Regions from separate parts of the Alteromonas sp. McT4-15 genome, predicted to be linked through region 2. Evidence: predicted binding sites of a transcription regulator. Region 2 holds the regulator's gene; each other region holds the start of a gene.
What was found. Region 2 encodes FliA, which starts transcription of late flagellar genes. Its sites were predicted from a motif close to CTAAAGNTNNNNNNNNNNNNGCCGATA; they were not measured.
Positions count from the first base shown of each region.

Region 1 (6,711 bases), on a different contig from region 2:
AAATTGGCGACACGGTAAAAAGCCAAGATGGCTGGGAAATGACCATTACCGAAAAAGAAGAAAGCCAAGGTGTTTTTATATATCACGGTCTACGTGAAGATACTAAGGCTCAAGCACGTTTACCCGAAACCATGCTTGATCACCACATTCGTTTGAACCAACCAGAAAAGCGACTATTCAGTCAACAGCTTGACCACCCGAAGTGGTTCGACTTGCGCGAGCGCGCTTTGGATTACCAATACGATTACCTTCGCTCAAGTACTATTGGCCTAGCTGGCGCGCGTATATCACTTATTCCGCACCAGCTTCATATTGCCTCTGAAGTGGGTGGTCGCCATGCGCCACGTGTATTGCTAGCCGACGAAGTAGGCTTAGGTAAAACCATTGAAGCAGCACTCATTATCCACCAGCAATTAAAAACAGGCCGTGCAGAACGCGTGCTAATACTGGTACCAGATTCATTGGTACACCAATGGCTGGTAGAAATGCTGCGTCGCGTTAATCTGCCATTTTCAATTTACGATGAAAGTCGCTGCGAGGCATTAGAAGCCAGTGAGGCGTCTGACGAAGGCGACGTTAACCCCTTTGAAAACGATCAGCTTGTGTTATGCAGTATCGATTTCTTGAGCCAAAGTGAAAAGCGACAACAGCAAATTCAAGCCGCTAGCTGGGACCTAATGGTTGTCGATGAGGCGCACCACCTTGCATGGTCAAGCGATGCTCCTTCTGCAGAATACGTGTGTGTAGAAGCCTTGGCGAATAAAACCCCAGGGGTATTACTGCTTACTGCAACGCCCGACCAACTAGGCCACGAAAGTCATTTTGCACGTCTTAGACTACTCGACCCTGCTCGCTTTCATAGTTACGATGCTTTCTTAGAAGAAGAATCTAAATACAGCCAACTCGCCGATGCCGTAGCACCACTTTTATCTGATGCAGAGCCGAATGATAAACAGCGCAACAAGCTTGCTGAATTCGCGCCTGATGTTATGGAACACGCAGGTGATTTGTCTGATTCAAACAATCGACACGCGCTTTTGCATCAACTCATTGACTGCCATGGCACGGGGCGAATGCTATTTAGAAACCGTCGCGCCAATATCGAAGGATTCCCAGAACGTAAATTAATCGCCTACGAGCTTGCTCTCCCTGAAGTATACTCAGATGCCGTTTTTGGCGGCGACCTTACTTACTCGCTCTATCCAGAGCGAATGGCTAGTGTCGTTAACAGTTGGACCAAGCACGATCCGCGAGTTGCGTGGCTACTCGACTTCATGCAAGACGTTAAGCCAGAAAAGATCCTACTTATCTGTGCTAGCGCCCGCACCGCACAAGAGCTAGGTGAAGTGATTAGAACTCAAACTGGCATTCGTCATAGCGTTTTCCATGAAGGCATGAGTATTGTAGAGCGCGACAAAGCGGCGCACTACTTTGCAGATGAAGAAGAAGGGGCGCAAATACTGTTGTGTAGCGAAATAGGTAGTGAAGGTCGTAACTTTCAATTTGCACATCACTTAGTACTGTTTGATTTACCTATAACACCGGACTTACTTGAACAGCGTATTGGTCGACTAGACCGAATTGGCCAGACCCAGACGGTACAAATTCACGTGCCATATTTAGCCAAAACCGCACAACACGTGTTGCTTGACTGGTACCATGAGGGGCTCAATGCCTTTGAAAAAACCTGTCCGACAGGCTCAGGCGTATTTGACGATGTGAAGCCACTGTTGATTGGTGCATGCTTACACCCTGATGATATGGCCGCCCGCGACGAACTTGTCAACATGAGTATTACGCTTAACAGCCAGCTGGTAGCACAACTTGAAGCCGGACGAGACCGTTTGCTTGAGCTTAATGCCTCGGGTGAAGGACGTGTCGAACAATTGCTTGAAGATATAATTACGTTGGATAGTGAGCAAGATTTATCGCGCTTTATGGGGCGTGTTTTCGACGCCATAGGCGTTCAACAGGACGAAAAAGGTAACGACTGCTTCATCCTTATGCCAACGGAATCCATGGTTAGCCAGTTACCAGGACTCGATCCTGAGGGCATGACAGTGACGTACAAGCGCCGTGTGGCTACTACACTAGAGAACGTGCAGTTCTTAAGCTGGGACCATCCGCTAGTGCATACTGCAATTGATGTGGTGCTTACCGATGTGCACGGCAAGAGTAGTATGGGCTTCATCGCTGAACCTTCGCTGCCTAAGGGGGCCTATTGGATAGAAGCGCTTTTTGTATTGCACGCGCAAGCACCAAAAGCACTTCAATTAGGTCGCTTTTTACCGCAAACACCAGTAAGAGTGTGTCTAGATGCGCAAGGCAAACCGTCTGATTTAAGTTTTGATGTAAAACGCAAAGTAGGCCGAAAAATATCAGCACAGCTAATTAAAGCGCTACAACAGCCGCTTGAATTAGCGATAGAAAAAGCGCGTAAACTTGCACATCAAGAAGCAAACCAAAAGCAGCACGATGCGCTAGCAACTATGCACAATACGCTAAATGACGAGATTCAGCGATTAAGAGACCTTAAAAAACGCAACCCGGCAGTGCGCGACAGTGAAATAGAATTTATCGAAACCCAAATGAATGCGTTAGATAAAGTTATTCAAGAAGCTGATGTCCAGCTAGACGCACTGCGCATAGTGGTGAATAACCCTTAATGGCAAATCCAAGTTTTGTGTACAAACCACCCATGATGCCTTATCTCGATTTCCTTTATCGAGATGAGGACATCGTTGTGGCACATAAACCCAGTGGACTATTAAGCGTACCGGGCAAAGCAGCTGAGCACAAAGATGCGTTAATCACTCGGGTCAACGCGGTATTACCTACTGCAACGGTGGTACATCGACTCGATATGGCCACATCGGGCATTATGGTGATGGCATTGAACAAAGATAGCCATCGCCATATCTCCAAGCAATTTGAGCTTAGAAAAACAAAAAAGCGTTACTTTGCCAGCGTCTATGGCCATATCGCTCAAGATAGCGGCGAAGTAGATTTGCCGTTAATTTGTGACTGGCCTAATAGACCAAAGCAGATGGTTGATTTTGAACGGGGCAAACACGCGTTAACACACTTTGAAGTAGTTGAACGCACATATGATACAAACGGGCATCCTTTTTCACTTGTTGCGCTTTACCCCATTACCGGGCGCTCACATCAGCTGCGGGTACATATGCTAGAACTTGGTCACCCTATTTTGGGTGATAGGCTTTATGCACATGACAGCGCTTTGGCTATGGCTTCACGCTTGCAGTTGCATGCCGAGAGCTTATGCTTTACGCATCCATCTACCAAGCAATGGCTCAATTTTCAATGCCCAGCGCCGTTTAGTCATGTTCGCGCCCAGCCACTTTCTCAAGACTAAATCACGCTAGGAATAAACGTTGGGCAGCGAACTATTCGCGATATTTGTATTGCAGATATTTATCATTAGGCCGATACACCGTATGTAGACTAATTTAGTTAACGCGCTTTTTTCGTTAGGACTGGTTCGCAAACAATGACTAAGCATTTATGCTCGCTTCTATTTTTGATGATACCCTCCGTGTATTCATCTGCCGCTGTAGGCGACTTTTTTACCGATATTAGCCATGCATACTTACCCGGTCAGGTGAAAGAAATTATTGCTGGCGACACTATTTTGCCCATTGTCGAAGTTGACGCTCATACCCCCTTGCCGTTGGGAACTGCTATTATCATTAGTGAATTGTCTCCAGCGGGATTAACGATGGGACAGGGCGACCTGTTGGCTGAAAAACTGGCCGAAAAAGGCTGGAATGTGGTTATCAGCCCATTTGAGCAACCGTTACACAATGACGCTCAAACCACTTCGCAGGTAGAAGGCGAGAATTCGCCAGCTCAATCTGACGATGTAATGACGACGAGCACAGACATCCATCCTCGAAGTAATCAGCTTACTCAGCATCTCGATTTTGACGACACAAAAAATAAGTTGTCCATGCAACTAAACGCACTTAACAACTATCTTCAAGAGCGACAAGGTTACCGACTGGTTATCGCGCAAGGCATGCTGGCAGCGAGCTTTTTGTCACTAGCAAGCACACAACCGGCACTTCACCCTGACACATTTGTCGCTATTTCCCCATTTTGGCCAGATTCCACAATTAACGACTTAGTCGTTGATAATATTGCCCAATCAGACTTTCCGATCCTAGATCTTGCTGTGGGCAACTACAGTAAGTGGGCATCAAGTACCGCAGCACAGAGACGAGTAAGTGCAAAAAATGCACTAAAACTGCATTATCGGCAGGTTGAAATATCGGGCTCACCATTAGTCTTTAGTATAAAGTCAGAACAAGAAAGCTCTTATATTCATACACTTACAAACACCACTATTGGCTGGACACGTCATCTAGGCTGGTAAATCTCTGTTCTAGGGATTACGCTAAATTAATCTAGAAAACAATTACCTAAAGAGTAAACGCACTACGCAATGGCCTGCTGACGAGCAGTAAGATTGTTATGAACTATAATACTTGTATAACGCAAATACGGTTGGGCACCTCGTGACTGTTCAAGATTTCGTAGATAGTAAAGCGAAGCAACTGTGTTTTTATTTGAAAGCATTCTGGCAAGGGGAACTTCCCGCAGAAGAACTCGAACTCTTTTTTTGGGACAGCATGGAAGAGTGGGGCCAGATTGATTACACATTAACACAGCCATACACGCCAAAAGAACGTGTTTTTTGGCATCTATTACACCAAGTGCATTATTGGAATGGTGATAAACTTGAAAACGACAAATACCTCTTCGACGAATTAAGCAACTGCGTTAACTTTCTTGAAGGATTGGGGCATTGTCCTTTAGATTGTGTGGGTGTTCGCCCCTAACCCACACGTTCCCCTCTCTTGCCGCAATAAAAACCATTCTCTAGGTTGCTTATCATCAATGTTCATGGCTCAATGGCATTTTTGCATACTCGCCAAGGGCTAACTTATTTGTTCTCTGCATTAAACACCTATAAAGACAAACGCTTTCTGAGTATTTTTTGTTTCGGAATATCCAGTGGCTTTCCATTGATAATGATTGGCTCTGTGCTCTCTGCTTGGCTCAAAGACGAAAACTTATCACGTTCTGCAATTGGGCTATTCGGCATTATCTTTGCCACTTATTCGTTTAACTTTATATGGTCGCCTTTACTGGACAAACTAAAGCCACCTTTTTTAGGGCAACGCCGAGGCTGGATAATGGCCATGCAAGGCGCAATTGTTGTGTGCTGCCTTGTTATGTCTCAACTGAGTGCTACTACTGATTTATTTTATATTGCACTTGTAGGCCTTTTCATCGCAATTGCCTCTTCCACACAAGATATAGCCATTGATGGCTTTCGCATAGATACCATTGCAGAGAATGACAAAGATGGTATGTCAGCGGCTTCTTCTGTCGCCACAGCAGGATGGTGGACAGGTTACGGCGGCTTAGGTGCGATTCCTTTTTATCTTGCTGACTATACCGCTTACACGTGGCCTGATATCTATCTACTTTTAGCGGTTATGATGCTTCTGCTAATGGTTGCGACATTACTGACCAACGAGCCAGAGATTGATAGAAAAGCACTTTTAAGCCAGATAATGCACGAAACTGGCAGTGGCGTTCTATATTGGTTTCGAGCGACATTAATAACGCCTTTCTCAGAGTTTTTTAGTCGAAACGGCGTAAAACTAGCCGCCTCTTTCCTGTTATTTATATTTTTGTTCAAGATTGGTGAAGCATTTTTGGGACGTATGAGTATCGTCTTTTACAAGGAGATTGGCTTTTCAAATAGCGATATAGGTACGTACTCAAAACTGCTCAATTGGTGGGTTACTATTGTATTTTCGCTTTTGGGCGGCCTGGTTAATATCCGTTACGGCATTTACAAAGGGCTAATGATTGCGGGCATTGCCATGGCGGCCTCTAACCTCATGTTTGCGCTAATTGCACAGACAGGTCCATCAACGGGCTTATTAGCAATAACCGTGATAGTGGATGGTTTTACAGGTGCGTGGAGCACAGTCGCTATGGTGGCGTTTATATCGTTACTTTGCAATCGTGCGTTTAGCGCGACGCAGTATGCGCTTATGGCCTCATTAAGTGTCGCTGGACGCACACTGGTGGCCTCAGGCAGTGGATTTGTTGTTGATGCCCTGGACGGTAATTGGAGCCTGTTTTTTATTGCTACGGCCCTCATGGTCATACCCAGCTTGTGCTTTCTATATAGCATTCGCGAAAATATAAAAAAAGTCGAATATTCAAATAACTAAGTGTTAATTTTTTACTCATAACCTTGCAAGTAAACATAAGTTATCTACAGTTAATGAAGAAAGAAATATTCATGTTCTGTTAACTCGTTGATATAGCAATGCCACTGCAAGGAAGTACTTTGGAAACGGAGAAGCTTAGTTATTCACACAAAAGGGTCAAAAACACCCGCCACGAGCGTGCTCTGTCGAAAGTAAAGGTTGCGTTAATTATCATTGCACTTGTCACGCTCGCCTCACTTACTCACATACTGAACCAACAACAGCGCGCGATTTCAGCGTTGAAAGAACACAGTGCGTTCGAAGATGCGCTAATTTCAACTGAGCAACAGATCAATCGTTACCAGTACAGCCAGAATTTTGACCTTGTAGCGCCTTTACAGGAAAACTTACTAGCCACTTACCAACGGATAGCAGTGCATTTTGCTCAAGAACAGAA
Region 1 covers NZ_JAJALG010000032.1:468-7,178, forward strand. Annotated here, with positions in the region: gene rapA (RNA polymerase-associated protein RapA) at 1-2,666, shown strand, start outside; gene LHL20_RS16995 (pseudouridine synthase) at 2,666-3,376, shown strand; gene LHL20_RS17000 (DUF3530 family protein) at 3,512-4,396, shown strand; gene LHL20_RS17005 (hypothetical protein) at 4,539-4,862, shown strand; gene LHL20_RS17010 (AmpG family muropeptide MFS transporter) at 4,935-6,275, shown strand; gene LHL20_RS17015 (response regulator) at 6,395-6,711, shown strand, end outside.
Region 1: the regulator FliA is predicted to act here: its motif matches at 3,426-3,452, upstream of LHL20_RS17000 (DUF3530 family protein).

Region 2 (6,711 bases):
CTTGCGGTATGATCCCCATTGCCATAATTGATGTGCCATATCAGATGTATAAGCACAACAAAGAAATGAAAATGACCAAGCAAGAGGTTAAAGACGAGCGCAAAAATGCCGAGGGCGACCCTATGGTTAAAGGCCGTATTCGTCGTTTGCAGTATCAAGCTGCCACAAAACGCATGATGCAGGAAGTCCCAAAAGCCGACGTGGTAGTCACTAACCCAACGCACTTCTCGGTTGCTATAAAATATGATGAAAGCGGCAACCGCGCCCCTGTTGTTGTGGCGAAAGGGGCTGATGAACTTGCCATGCATATAAGAAAAATTGCTACCGCAAACGATGTCCCACTTATTCCATCGCCTATGCTTGCTCGTGCTATCTTTTACTCTACCGAAGTCGATGAAGAAGTACCTAATGCGCTGTTTATGGCAGTGGCCCAAGTGCTTGCCCATGTTTATCAGCTTAAAGCGCACCGCGCTGGTAAGGGGAAACGACCCAGACCTCTTAAACGGGATTTGCCTATACCACCTGAATACAGACGGTAATTTCTAGGGGGGATTTCCGTCGTTTTATTTATCCAACGCGACTGTGGTAGCTATTCATCAAAGCTGGCACGTTAGTTGAAATGTCCCTTTCAGAATAGTGAAAAGCGTCAATTTTCTGATAGTGAGACAGTAAGCGATGCAGTTATCCGGTTATCTTCAGCGTTTCGACAAAAATCAGCTGCAAAATTTTACCAGTGGTTTAGGTGCGCCAATCGTACTTTTGGCAATTATGGGCATGGTAATTCTACCTATGCCGCCGTTCTTGCTGGACGTGCTCTTCAGTTTTAATATTGCACTTTCCCTTGTCATCATATTGGTCGCGGTGCTTACACAGCGTCCTGTCGACTTTGGTATTTTCCCTTTAGTACTCCTTATTGCGACCGTTTTGCGACTGGCGCTTAACGTGGCATCTACCCGTGTAGTACTCCTATACGGACACGAAGGCGGCGACGCTGCCGGTAAGGTAATTGAAGCATTTGGCGCGGTGGTTATTGGCGGTAACTATGCGGTGGGTATCGTGGTGTTTGCTATCTTGCTCATTATCAACTTTAAAGTGGTAACCGCAGGTGCAGGTCGTATTTCAGAAGTAAGTGCTCGCTTTACTCTTGATGCTATGCCAGGTAAGCAAATGGCAATTGATGCCGACTTGAACGCTGGGTATATCGACCAAGACCAAGCGCGTCAACGTCGTGAAGAAATTACCGCAGAAGCCGACTTTTACGGTTCGATGGACGGTGCGTCAAAATTTGTAAAAGGCGATGCGGTAGCGGGCCTTTTCATTATGCTCATCAATATAGTTGGTGGGTTATTCATTGGTATGATTCAGCATGATCTTACATTTGGAAACGCCATTGAAATTTACACTATCCTGACTATCGGTGACGGTCTTGTCGCGCAAATTCCATCGCTACTTTTGTCAGTCGCAACCGCGATTATCGTTACTCGTGAAAACGAAACTCAGGAGATGGGCAAAGAGATACGTGGTCAACTTGGTAATAATCAAGCCTTGTATATTGCCGCTGGTGTACTTTTTGTTATGGGTATTATTCCTGGCATGCCCCACGTTGCGTTTCTTGGTTTCTCTTTTTTGATTGCAGGCTTTGCTTATTGGCAATCACAACAAGAGAAGAAAAAAGCTGCCGAGCCTAAAGTCCCTGACGTGGTTAAGGATGAAACCGTTGCGCCAGAAGTCAAAGAGCTGGGTTGGGATGATGTACAGCAAGTCGATACCATTGGGTTAGAAGTTGGCTATCGCCTTATCCCGCTTGTCGATAAGTCACAAGGTGGCGAGTTATTAACACGCATTAAAGGCGTGCGTAAGAAATTGTCGCAAGAACTTGGGTTTCTTATTCCTCCTGTACATATTCGCGATAACCTCGATTTAGAACCAAATACTTATACCATTGCCATGCTCGGCGTGACCATTGGCGACTCACTCATCAGTCACGACGAAGAGCTTGCGATTAATCCAGGGCAGGTATTCGGCAAGCTTGAAGGACGCGCAACGAAAGATCCCGCTTTTGGGCTCGATGCTGTATGGATAAAACCGAATAAGCGCGAACATGCTCAAACACTCGGTTATACCGTGGTCGATGCCGCAACGGTTGTGGCAACCCATTTAAGCCAGCTTCTTACTAATAATGCGTATCAACTATTAGGTCATGAAGAAGCTCAGCAACTTCTTGATATGTTGGCAAAACAGCATCCTAAACTGGTTGAAGGACTGGTGCCGGATATTTTACCGCTTAGTACCGTAGTTAAAGTATTGCAAACGTTGTTATTCGAAGGCGTACCAATTCGTGATATGCGCACTATTGTTCAAACCCTAAGTGAGTATGGTACGCGTAGCCAAGACCCTGATGTACTCGTGTCTGCGGTGCGTATTTCGTTGAAACGACTGATTGTTCAAGAGATTACACAAGGCGCCAAAGAGATACCTGTCATAACCTTGGCGCCAGAGTTGGAACAGATGTTGCACCAGTCTCTTCAAGCGGGCGGTGAAGATGGTGCTGGCATAGAGCCAGGACTAGCAGACAAGTTGCAAAAATCATTGCAACAAGCCAGTCAGCAGCAGGAACTCGAAGGCGAGCCTGCAGTATTGCTGACGTCAGGTATGCTAAGACCTGTGCTGTCACGCTTCTTAAAGTATTCAGTTGTTGGGCTCCACGTACTTTCGTACCAAGAAGTGCCTGATGATAAGCAGATAAAAATAGTCAGTTCGGTCGGTCAATAATCTGACACTGAGCGATTGGAGAGGTTGCAATGAAAATAAGACGTTTCTTCGGCAAAGATATGCGTGAGGCGTTAAGCCAAGTAAAAGCTGAGTTGGGTAGCGATGCGGTTATTATGTCAAACCGCAAAGTTGCTGACGGTATTGAGCTTGTTGCAGCTTACGATAAAGAGCCAGAGGCTAAGTTGTCAGTGCCAAAACCCGCCTCTAAAGCGCCCGGTCAGAAAGCTGTTCCTAGCTTAAGTGAAATCATCGGTGATGACGGCCCAGACAGTTTAAAAGCGCTACTTGAAAAGCAACATGGTTCAAGCACTCAGCCGCATAGCCAAAAAGATACCTCTGCCAATGCGCAGCATGCCAATGAAATTGCATCGCACCTTAACTTTTCTGATGACTTTATTGATGAAGTTGAAGCTGCTCAGCCTCAACCTCAATCCCGTGCGAGCCGCTATGAGCAAGCAGATGCGTTTCCTTCACATCAAGCGTCAAGCATAGATGAAACTGCGCCTAATCAATCAGACGAACTTGCACAAATCAAAGAAGAGCTCGCCTCGCTAAGAAACGTCTTGCAATATCAGGTGGCTGATTTGATGGAAGCGAAGAATAAGCGTCAAAAACCCGTTCATCAATATCTGATAACGCGTTTAACCGATATGGGCTTAAGTCACGCGCTTGCAACTCAGCTAATAAATTACACGCCTGCTCACTATAATGAGCGCGAAGCATGGGTTTACCTTCTTAACCTATTGGCTAATCGCATAAATGTAACAGGTAACGATATACTTACCGCACAAGGTGCTGTTGCATTGGTGGGTCCTACTGGAACGGGAAAAACAACCACGGTAGCAAAATTGGCTGCGCGATATGCCCAGAAGTATGGCCCAGAATCAGTGGCAATGATCACCATTGATACGTACAGAATAGCTGCGTTTGAACAACTGGCTACTTACGGAAAGATAATTGGCTGTACAGTAAGAAAAGCACAAACCAGCGAAGAGTTAGCAGATTTACTTTTCCAACTGCGTCACAAGCGTCTAGTATTGATTGATACAGCAGGGTTTAGTCAGCGAGATAGCCGTTTGATTAAACAAATTAAGCAATTTGACAATGGTCAAATGCCACAAGTGAAAAAATATTTGGTAGCGCAGGCAAATACACAATATCCTGCACTGCAGAGAATAATTAAAGCGTATGATGAAATTGAACTAAGTGGCTGTATTTTCACAAAGTTAGATGAGTGCTACTCTTTAGGAGAGGTGCTTAGTGCTGCAGTTGAGTACCAGTTACCGGTTAGTTATGTCACCGATGGGCAAAAAGTACCAGAAGACATTAAGATTGCAGAAGCAAAATCTTTGGTTTCTGCTGCTGCAAAGCTTTATAAAAAGTACGGTTTGAATCATACTAGTAGTAACAACGCCATTAAAACAGCATAAGCAGTATGATTGACGACCAAGCGAGTAGCTTAAGAAAAATGAAGCAATCAAGGTTAATCAAAGTTATTGCCGTCACCGGAGGTAAAGGTGGCGTCGGTAAAACAAATATTACACTAAACACCGCCATTGCTATGGCTAAGCAGGGTAAGCGTGTAATGGTTCTCGATGCAGACTTAGGTCTGGCTAATGTCGATGTGATGTTAGGTCTTCGCGTCGAGAAAAATCTTTCTCACGTATTATCGGGTGAATGCACGCTTGATGAAGTACTCGTCACTGGTCCGCATGGGATCAAGATTGCGCCAGCGACATCGGGTACACAGTCAATGGCAGAGTTATCACCTACTCAGCATGCGGGTTTAATTCGCGCCTTTAGTGAATTACGTTCACAAATTGATGTTCTCATCGTCGATACCGCAGCGGGTATCTCAGACATGGTATTAAGCTTTTCTAAAGCGTCACAGGATATTATGGTGGTAGTGTGCGACGAACCTACATCATTAACTGACGCTTACGCCTTAATCAAAATTTTGAATCGCGAACACGGCGTGTTTCGATTTAAAGTGGTCGCCAATATGGTACGCGATGTGCGAGAAGGGCAAGAGCTATTTAGTAAATTAAGCAAAGTAACAGGTCGATTTTTGGATGTTGCACTAGAATTAGTGGCAACTGTCCCGTTTGATGAAAATATTCGTAAAGCGGTACGCAAACAAACCGCTATCGTCGATGCCTACCCAGGTTCGCCTGCTGCCGTTGCAATTACTCAACTGGCTAATAAGGCATTGTCGTGGCCAATCCCGGCTCAGCCAGGTGGTCATTTAGAGTTTTTTATTGAACAGTTGGTTGCAGAAAAAGCAGTAGGAAATCAGCGTTGAATAGCAAGGCAGCAGCTTATCAACAACAAACCGATAAGTCGCAGTTAGTCGAACGACATGCGCCTTTGGTTAAACGTATCGCTCATCACTTGATGGCGCGTTTGCCCGCTAGTGTACTTGTTGACGATTTAATTCAATCAGGCATGATTGGTTTATTAGAAGCTGCTCGAAATTTTGACGGCTCGAAAGGTGCGAGCTTTGAAACCTTTGCGGGTATTCGTATCCGCGGTGCTATGCTAGACGAGATTCGTAAAGGCGATTGGACACCGCGGTCAGTGCATCGCAACGGTCGCGCGATAACGGAAGCCATTTCGCAAGTAGAAGGCGAGACTGGTCGCGATGCCAGAGATTCTGATATTGCTGCTAAACTCAATGTGAGTTTGCAGGACTATCATCAAATGTTGAATGAAGTAAATGCTGGTAAGTTGGTTGGCATTGAAGATTTAGGTGTGTCTGAGGACGTTATTTCGACTGAACAAAATCGGGGTAGCGACGCACCACTTGAAGACTTGATGCAAGGTGCTTTCCAAAAGGCGTTAGCCCATGCGATTACAACATTACCTGAACGAGAAGCTATCGTGCTTTCTTTATACTATGATGAAGAGCTAAACCTACGAGAAATAGGTGAAGTACTTGATGTTAGTGAATCGAGAGTAAGCCAAATTCACAGTCAGGCCATGTTAAAACTCAAATCACGAATGAAGTCGTGGCAAGCTGACGAAGAATAGATATTAATAACAATTAACCCCTCACTGGAGGCTATTTTGGATAAAAGTATGAAAATTCTCGTGGTTGACGATTTTTCTACCATGAGACGTATCATCAAAAACCTACTTAAAGACTTGGGTTTCTCCAACATCCAGGAAGCGGATGACGGAAGTACGGCGTTGCCAATGCTACAGCAAGGCGACTTTGACTTTGTCGTTACCGATTGGAATATGCCAGGTATGCAAGGAATTGACTTGCTTCGTGCTATTCGTGCCGACGATAAACTGAAGCATTTACCTGTACTAATGGTTACTGCTGAAGCCAAGAAAGAACAAATTGTTGCGGCAGCGCAAGCCGGCGTGAACGGCTATGTGGTTAAGCCTTTCACTGCAGCAACATTAAAAGAAAAATTGGATAAAATTTTCGAACGTTTAGGTTGATCCAGACGCTCACCAGAGAAACGAGGTTTACTGGATGTCATCAAATGTAAACGTTCCGATTACATTGGAAGAAGCTAGACAACTTGTCGCCTATCTTGAAGAGGGTGATAACGCTTCGGCCAGTGCACTACTTGAAGCAGCCTCAATGAAGGAAAATGTTGAGCTGTTTGCAGAAGTGGGAAAACTGACGCGTCAACTTCATGACGCGCTCAATAATTTTCAGATTGACGATCGCATTAAGAATCTTGCGACCGAAGATATGCCTGATGCACAGTCTCGTCTGACATACGTCATTGAAGAAACTGAAAAAGCTGCTAATACTACTATGGATGCAGTGGAAGCGAGCATGCCAATTGCAGAAACGCTCGCTGAGCGCATCGAGAAAGTGATGCCTGAGTGGAAAAAGCTAATGAACCGCCAAATTGAACTAGGCGAGTTCAAAGCGCTTTGTGCAGATTTAGATAATTTACTTGAAGAAAGCGCAGAGCA
Region 2 covers NZ_JAJALG010000003.1:52,271-58,981, reverse strand. Annotated here, with positions in the region: gene flhB (flagellar biosynthesis protein FlhB) at 1-539, shown strand, start outside; gene flhA (flagellar biosynthesis protein FlhA) at 676-2,772, shown strand; gene flhF (flagellar biosynthesis protein FlhF) at 2,802-4,202, shown strand; gene LHL20_RS03510 (MinD/ParA family protein) at 4,208-5,074, shown strand; gene LHL20_RS03505 (RNA polymerase sigma factor FliA) at 5,071-5,802, shown strand; gene cheY (chemotaxis response regulator CheY) at 5,839-6,222, shown strand; gene LHL20_RS03495 (protein phosphatase CheZ) at 6,257-6,711, shown strand, end outside.

Region 3 (6,711 bases), on a different contig from region 2:
CTGTCATAGCGCCATCGCCAATAACGGCAACTACTTTGCGGTCTTTGCCTTCTTTTTCCGCGGCAACCGCCATTCCCAGGGCTGCACTAATTGAGGTAGACGAATGACCCACTGCAAAGGTGTCATAATCGCTCTCTGGAGGCCATGGGAAGGGATGCAATCCATCTTTTTGACGGATTGTGCTCATGCGCTCGGCACGACCGGTGAGAATTTTATGTGGGTAGGCTTGGTGCCCAACATCCCACAATAATCGGTCGAATGGTGTGTTATACACGTAGTGCAGCGCCACCGTTAATTCGACTGTACCTAAGCCTGAGGCAAAATGGCCACTTGTTTGGCTTACGCAATTAAGTAAATACTCACGCAACTCATCAGCTAACTCGCGCAGCTTGTCTTGAGGCAGCTGTCTCAGCTTTTCTGGTGTTTGCGCAAGCGCAAGCGTTGGGTAATGTTGGAGATCTAAACTCATGTACTTATTATCTTTTTCAACATGGCGCGTGGCTAGTGGTCGCGTTTTACCAAAAGCTCGCTAAACGCAATTAAACTGTCTGTATTGTAGGGTAAACGCGACAAGGCTTGAAGTGCATTATTATGAAGAACTTCTAACTCTTGCTTGGCGCCATCTAGGCCCAACTTGGCGGGAAACGTGTTCTTGCCTAGTGCCTGATCTGAGCCAGCAGGTTTTCCTAACTGCTCACTACTGCCTTCAACGTCAAGAATATCGTCTTGAACTTGAAATGCTAGACCTATATCAGCCGCGTAAGCCATTAAATCGGCCTGAGCTTCAACAGTAAGGTCTTCGCTCACTATAGCTATCATTTCTATACACGCTTTCAACAGCGCACCTGTTTTTAATTTGTGCAGCTGTTTTAATTCTTCGAGTGAAATGGTTTTGCCAGTACTTGCCAGGTCTATCGCCTGGCCACCACACATGCCCAAATAGCCAGCACTTTTTGCAAGAATAGAAAGCAAGTTACTGCGCTTAGTTTGTGCATAATTGCTCAGTGGCGCATCTGCTAGCACACTAAAAGCAAGTGACTGGAGCGCATCACCAGCAAGAATTGCCGTGGCTTCGTCAAAGGCAATATGACAGGTAGGCATGCCGCGGCGCAGGTCATCGTCGTCCATGGCTGGCAGATCATCGTGCACTAAGGAATACGCATGAATACACTCGATGGCCATACTAATCGCCATTTGGTCTTTCTTTGGCACGTCTAGCGTGTTGCCCACTACCTGAACAAGAAGCGGACGCATGCGCTTACCGCCGGCGAGCAACGCGTGACGCATTGCGTCTTTTAGTCGCGGAGCGTAATCGGGTAACTCGTCAATTAGTGTAAGAAGAGATGCATCAGTCTGTTGTTTCACTTGCTGATGCAAAGCGGAAAAATTCATAGATTACCTGTTAGTTAAAAATGAACGATTTAAGGCTGTTCACTTTCAGGAAGCGTTTCTAATGTGTCGTTACCTTGCTCGCTAAGCAGTATTTTTACTTTTTGCTCAGCATTTTCAAGCGACTTTTGGCCTTGGCGAGATAATGCGATTCCGCGTTCGAACTTTTCCAATGCTACATTGAGTGGCAAGTCACCGTTTTCCATATCGTTCACGATGGCTTCTAATTCCGCAAGGGTTTCTTCAAAAGAAGTTGCGTCTTTTTCAGTCGTCATAAAATTCACTCAATTTTGTGGCCAAATTACATGTACGCGCACATTAACTGAGGGGTGCACATGGGTCAAATGGTTTGTCCGTATATTGCCTATAACGATGCAAAAATCGAACAATCGGTAAACTCAGTGGGTAGTGAAAGGTAAAAGGGCGTACCAAATTAAATGTGCTATAGTCCTCAAAATAGGTGGCAATGCGAAACATTGTTTTACGCAATCAGCGTTGCATTCCTTTTGCAAATTGCTACCACACTGAAATAAATGTGATATTTTTCAATAATGTCGTTTTAGTATTTTAATACTTTGCCGATAGAATACATGTACATCAATAGCACTGTCTGCACATAAATGAGGAAGAGTGAGTGGATTTAGCAACCGTCATAGGTATGTTGGGCGCCATCGGTTTCATAGTAATGGCTATGATATTAGGCGGCAGCATGAGCATGTTCATAGACGTGCAATCTATACTTATCGTTTTCGGTGGAACCTTATTCGTAGTCTTATCTCAGTTCACCCTTGGCCAATTCTTTGGCGCAGGTAAGGTGGCGGGTAAGGCCTTTATGTTCAAAATTGAGTCGCCAGAAGAGCTTATCGAAAAAATCGTAGAAATGGCAGATGCGGCGCGTAAAGGTGGGTTTCTTGCACTCGAAGAAGCTGAGATATCGAATGAATTTATGCAAAAAGGCGTAGACATGCTAGTTGACGGACACGATATTGAAGTGGTTCGTGCAACCTTATCCAAAGACATCGCAATGACAAGCGAACGGCATGACTTTGGCGCGTCTATCTTCAAAGGTATGGGAGACGTAGCGCCAGCAATGGGGATGATAGGTACCCTAATTGGTCTTGTAGCCATGCTGTCTAACATGGATGACCCCAAGGCTATCGGCCCTGCAATGGCGGTTGCACTTTTGACTACGCTATATGGTGCCTTCTTTGCCAACGTAGTGTGTTTACCTATTGCATTTAAACTTGCTGTACGCGCAGGTGAGGAAAAGCTTAACCAGAGTCTTGTATTAGACGGTATTGTCGGTATTGCTGATGGCCAAAATCCACGCGTAATTGAAGGTGTGTTGAAGAACTATCTTGCAGCTAGCAAACGCGGTGCCGCCGAGGAAGAATAATGGCCGAAGAAGAATGCCCCAAATGTCCCCCCGAGGGGCTGCCCGCTTGGATGGGAACATTTGCAGACCTAATGTCTCTGTTGATGTGCTTCTTCGTGTTACTTCTGTCATTCTCCGAAATGGATGTCCTCAAGTTTAAGCAGATTGCGGGCTCGATGAAGTTCGCCTTTGGTGTGCAAAATAAAATTGAGGTTAAAGACATTCCGAAAGGAACAAGTGTTATCGCCATGGAGTTTAGACCGGGTAAACCTGACCCAACGCCAATTGAATCTATTCAGCAGCAGACCATTGAAATGACACAGCAGATGTTAGAGTTTCAAGCAGGCGATGAAGACTCGGCAGGTGGTCGTCAGAAGCAACGCGGTGAACAACGTGGCGGTCAATCTCAGCAAACTGCCAATGAGTCAGCATCGTCGGCAGAACAAAGCTCTGAACAAACACAAACTGCAGAATTGATGAAGAAAATTGCACAGCAGCTTCAAAAGCAGATTTTGGATGGCTCTATAGAAATGGAGTCGTTGGGACAGCAGATCACCATACGTATTCAGGAAAATGGTTCCTTCTCAGCAGGCTCTGCATTCTTACAGCCACAATTCCAACCTGTTTTAAGAAAGATTGGTGTACTGTTGGCCGATGTACCCGGCGAAATAGAAATTTCCGGACATAGCGATGGGCAGCATATTGCCAATGAGCTTTATCGTTCAAATTGGGACTTGTCAGCACAGCGTGCTGTTGCAGTGGCCGAGGCCATGCGCACTGCGCCTGGTTTTGATGAAAGTCGAATGTCTGTAGTGGGCAAAGCCGATACTGCTCCCGTTGTCGAAAATGCAACTACAGCTCAAGATAGGGCCAAAAATAGGCGGGTAGAAATCAATATCAATCAAGGCAAGCCCATGCTCTCAAAGCCCATCTCAGTCGTAGATGAATAAGCAGTAGTAATTCATTGAGCACAATCAAAAACGGCGCATTTTCAGCGCCGTTTTTTGTGTAGAATATAGATTTTTACTAGCGAGCGAGCGTTGCTCTAAACTGTGGTTTTGACACCACAAGTTGTACAGTACTTATCGTGCGCTCAAGGAACCCACCTTCGCAATATTTCAAGTAGTAAGTCCACATACGCATAAAGCGCTCGTCATAACCGTCTTTTAGCAGTTCGTCTTTAGCTGATATAAACGCTTCATACCAATGATTCAATGTCATTGCGTAATCAATACCAATATCATGTAAATCTCTTATCATCATATCGGTATGCTTTTTCAAATGGGCATTTAATTGATATTGCGATGGTAAAAAGCCGCCTGGAAAAATGTACTTTTGAATAAAATCCACGCTGTTTGAATAGCTATCATAACGTCTATCATCAATGGTAATAGACTGTAGTAGCATCAGGCCATTATCTTTTAAAAGCGATGAGCATTTTTCGAAAAAGTTACCTAAGAATTGTTTGCCTACCGCTTCAATCATTTCAATAGAGACAAGCTTGTCGTATTTGCCTTCTAATAATCGGTAGTCTTTTTTCAGCAAGGTAACGCGGTCAGATAGGCCTTCACGGGCGATCCATTCTTGTGCCCACGCATGTTGTTCTTCTGAAATAGTGGTTGTGGTTACTTTGCAGCCATAGTGTTTAGCAGCATAGACGGCAAGACCGCCCCAGCCCGTACCAATCTCAATTAGGTGGTCGCTCTCTTTAAGCTGCAATTTGTCACAAATGGTTTTCAGCTTATAATTTTGTGCCGCATTGAGTGACGTATTCGCGTCGGGGTAAATGGCCGACGAATACATCATGGTGTCGTCCAAAAAACGCGTATACAATTTGTTGCCAAGGTCGTAATGCGCTTCGATGTTCTTCTTAGCTTGGTCGCGGGTATTGCGTCGAGCGAAATGCTGTAGTTTATTTATTGGCATAGAAAGCCATTTAAATTTACTTTCCCACTTATCTAATGTGGGCAGGTTTCGAGCGAAAATACGCACAACCGCGGTAACATCGTTACTATCCCAAAGGTCGTCCATGAACGCTTCGCCTGCACCAACACTACCACCAAGTAGCAAGCGCCTATACGCACTCATATCTTTAATATTCACTGTGGCGCGCAATTCATCATTGTCGTCGCCAAATCGTGCGATCTCATCACCGCATTCTTGAATAATAAGACAACCAAAAGGCAGTTGCTTGAGGCATTGAAGAAACAGATTTCGGCACACTTTATCAGCAAGTGATACCTCTGAAGTTGTGAGTAGTACGGATTCACCAAAAGACATTATTATTGTTCCTGACTCTTTTCTGGGTGTGAATACAAGGGCGTTCTTTTTAAAAATAATTTAAGCGCTTGCCAGTATATTCCCGCCATCGTTTTAATGGTCATACTTGGAATACGTTTCATCGCATTAGAAAGATTCGCTTCATCAAGCTTAAATTTCTGTAAGTTTATACCTGCACTGAATTCTTTATCGTCACGCACGCAGTCCATCGCTAAAGAAAGTGTATGGCTAGGTTGGGAAATTCGCCAGTGATAGGTCATATCCATCGGATTAAAAGGAGAGACATGAAAAGCTTTTTCAGTATGCGCTTGTGTCTTTAAATCTACGAGATAGTGATGGCGCTCATTCCAAGGTGTGTTACTAACTTCGGCTAGAAGATGCGTGAATGTGCCTTGGTCATCGCGAAGATAATAGAAATTGACCGGACTGAAGTACAAACCCCACATGCGAATTTGTCCTAACATGAACACATCACCTTCTAGCGCAACATTATTATTAAGAGACTGCATTTTTTGCAGTACGGCTTGAGCAAGGGGCACATCTTGATCTCCTAGGTAATCTGAACGCTTAAAACGCGCTCGGGCTCTCTTGGAGGTAGAAAAATGTGAGAGGGTACTATCCAATGTTTCAAGCTCATTGCCGCTAAGTTTTAACCAAAATAGATAAATGTCGTAGTCGAATTTATGCTGTGTAGGTTTAAACCGTTGATGGAAAACTGTTCCTCGATATATAGCGCTCTCTATCACAGTGTTTCACCAAAGCGTTCACACACATCTAGTGCACTTCTTACACCATCTTCATGGAATCCGTTGTACCAATAAGCGCCGCAAAAATGAAGATTATCAACGCCGCAAATCTTTCCTCTTTGTTTCTGCGCGTCGACCATTTCGCTACTGTATTGAGGGTGCGCATAGTCATATTGGCCCAATATAGTATCGTTATCGATGCTTGATGTGTTGTTGAGTGTCACGCAGTAAGTCGAAGGCACAGAGAGACGTTGTAAAATGTTCATATTATAGGTCACTGAAGCTGGACGCATTTCTTCGCTACTGTCTTCCTTTAAACGATAATTCCAGCTGGCCCAAGCAAGCTTTCGTTTAGGGAGTTGACGAGTGTCTTTATGCATCACTACATCATTGTTCGCGTATGGAATATTGCCCAGTACTTGTTTATGCCAATCACTTGGTTCAGCAATCATGCGCAATGCTTGGTCGCTATGACACGCAAAGATTACATCGTCGAACAACGCGCTGTTGTTTTGTGCATCAATCACTCGCCACTTGCCTTCGTGTTTTGACACTGATACCACGGCTGTCGATAGCTTAATTTTATCTTTAAAAGCGGCGACAAGGGGGGGGATATATTCACTCGAACCACCCTTTATTGTGTACCACTGAGGGCGATCTGTGATGTTTAATAGCCCGTGATTATTAAAAAACTGCAGGAAGAAGGTCAGAGGGAAACGTCGAGTTTGCTCTAGACTACTCGACCATATTGCCGCGCACATTGGCAGGATATAGTAACGTGCGAAATCATCACTCAGTTGAAGCTCTTCGATAATATCTTGAAGTGTTAATAAAGACGTATCTCGCTTATCAGCAACCATTTGCTTACACGCTTTATTGAACTTTAATATGTCACGCACAATTCGCCAAAAACGAGGGCGC
Region 3 covers NZ_JAJALG010000035.1:3,975-10,685, reverse strand. Annotated here, with positions in the region: gene dxs (1-deoxy-D-xylulose-5-phosphate synthase) at 1-469, opposite strand, end outside; gene LHL20_RS17585 (farnesyl diphosphate synthase) at 502-1,392, opposite strand; gene LHL20_RS17580 (exodeoxyribonuclease VII small subunit) at 1,422-1,664, opposite strand; gene pomA (flagellar motor protein PomA) at 2,024-2,785, shown strand; gene LHL20_RS17570 (flagellar motor protein MotB) at 2,785-3,714, shown strand; gene LHL20_RS17565 (SAM-dependent methyltransferase) at 3,791-5,044, opposite strand; gene LHL20_RS17560 (DUF1365 domain-containing protein) at 5,047-5,790, opposite strand; gene LHL20_RS17555 (NAD(P)/FAD-dependent oxidoreductase) at 5,787-6,711, opposite strand, start outside.
Region 3: the regulator FliA is predicted to act here: its motif matches at 1,947-1,973, upstream of pomA (flagellar motor protein PomA).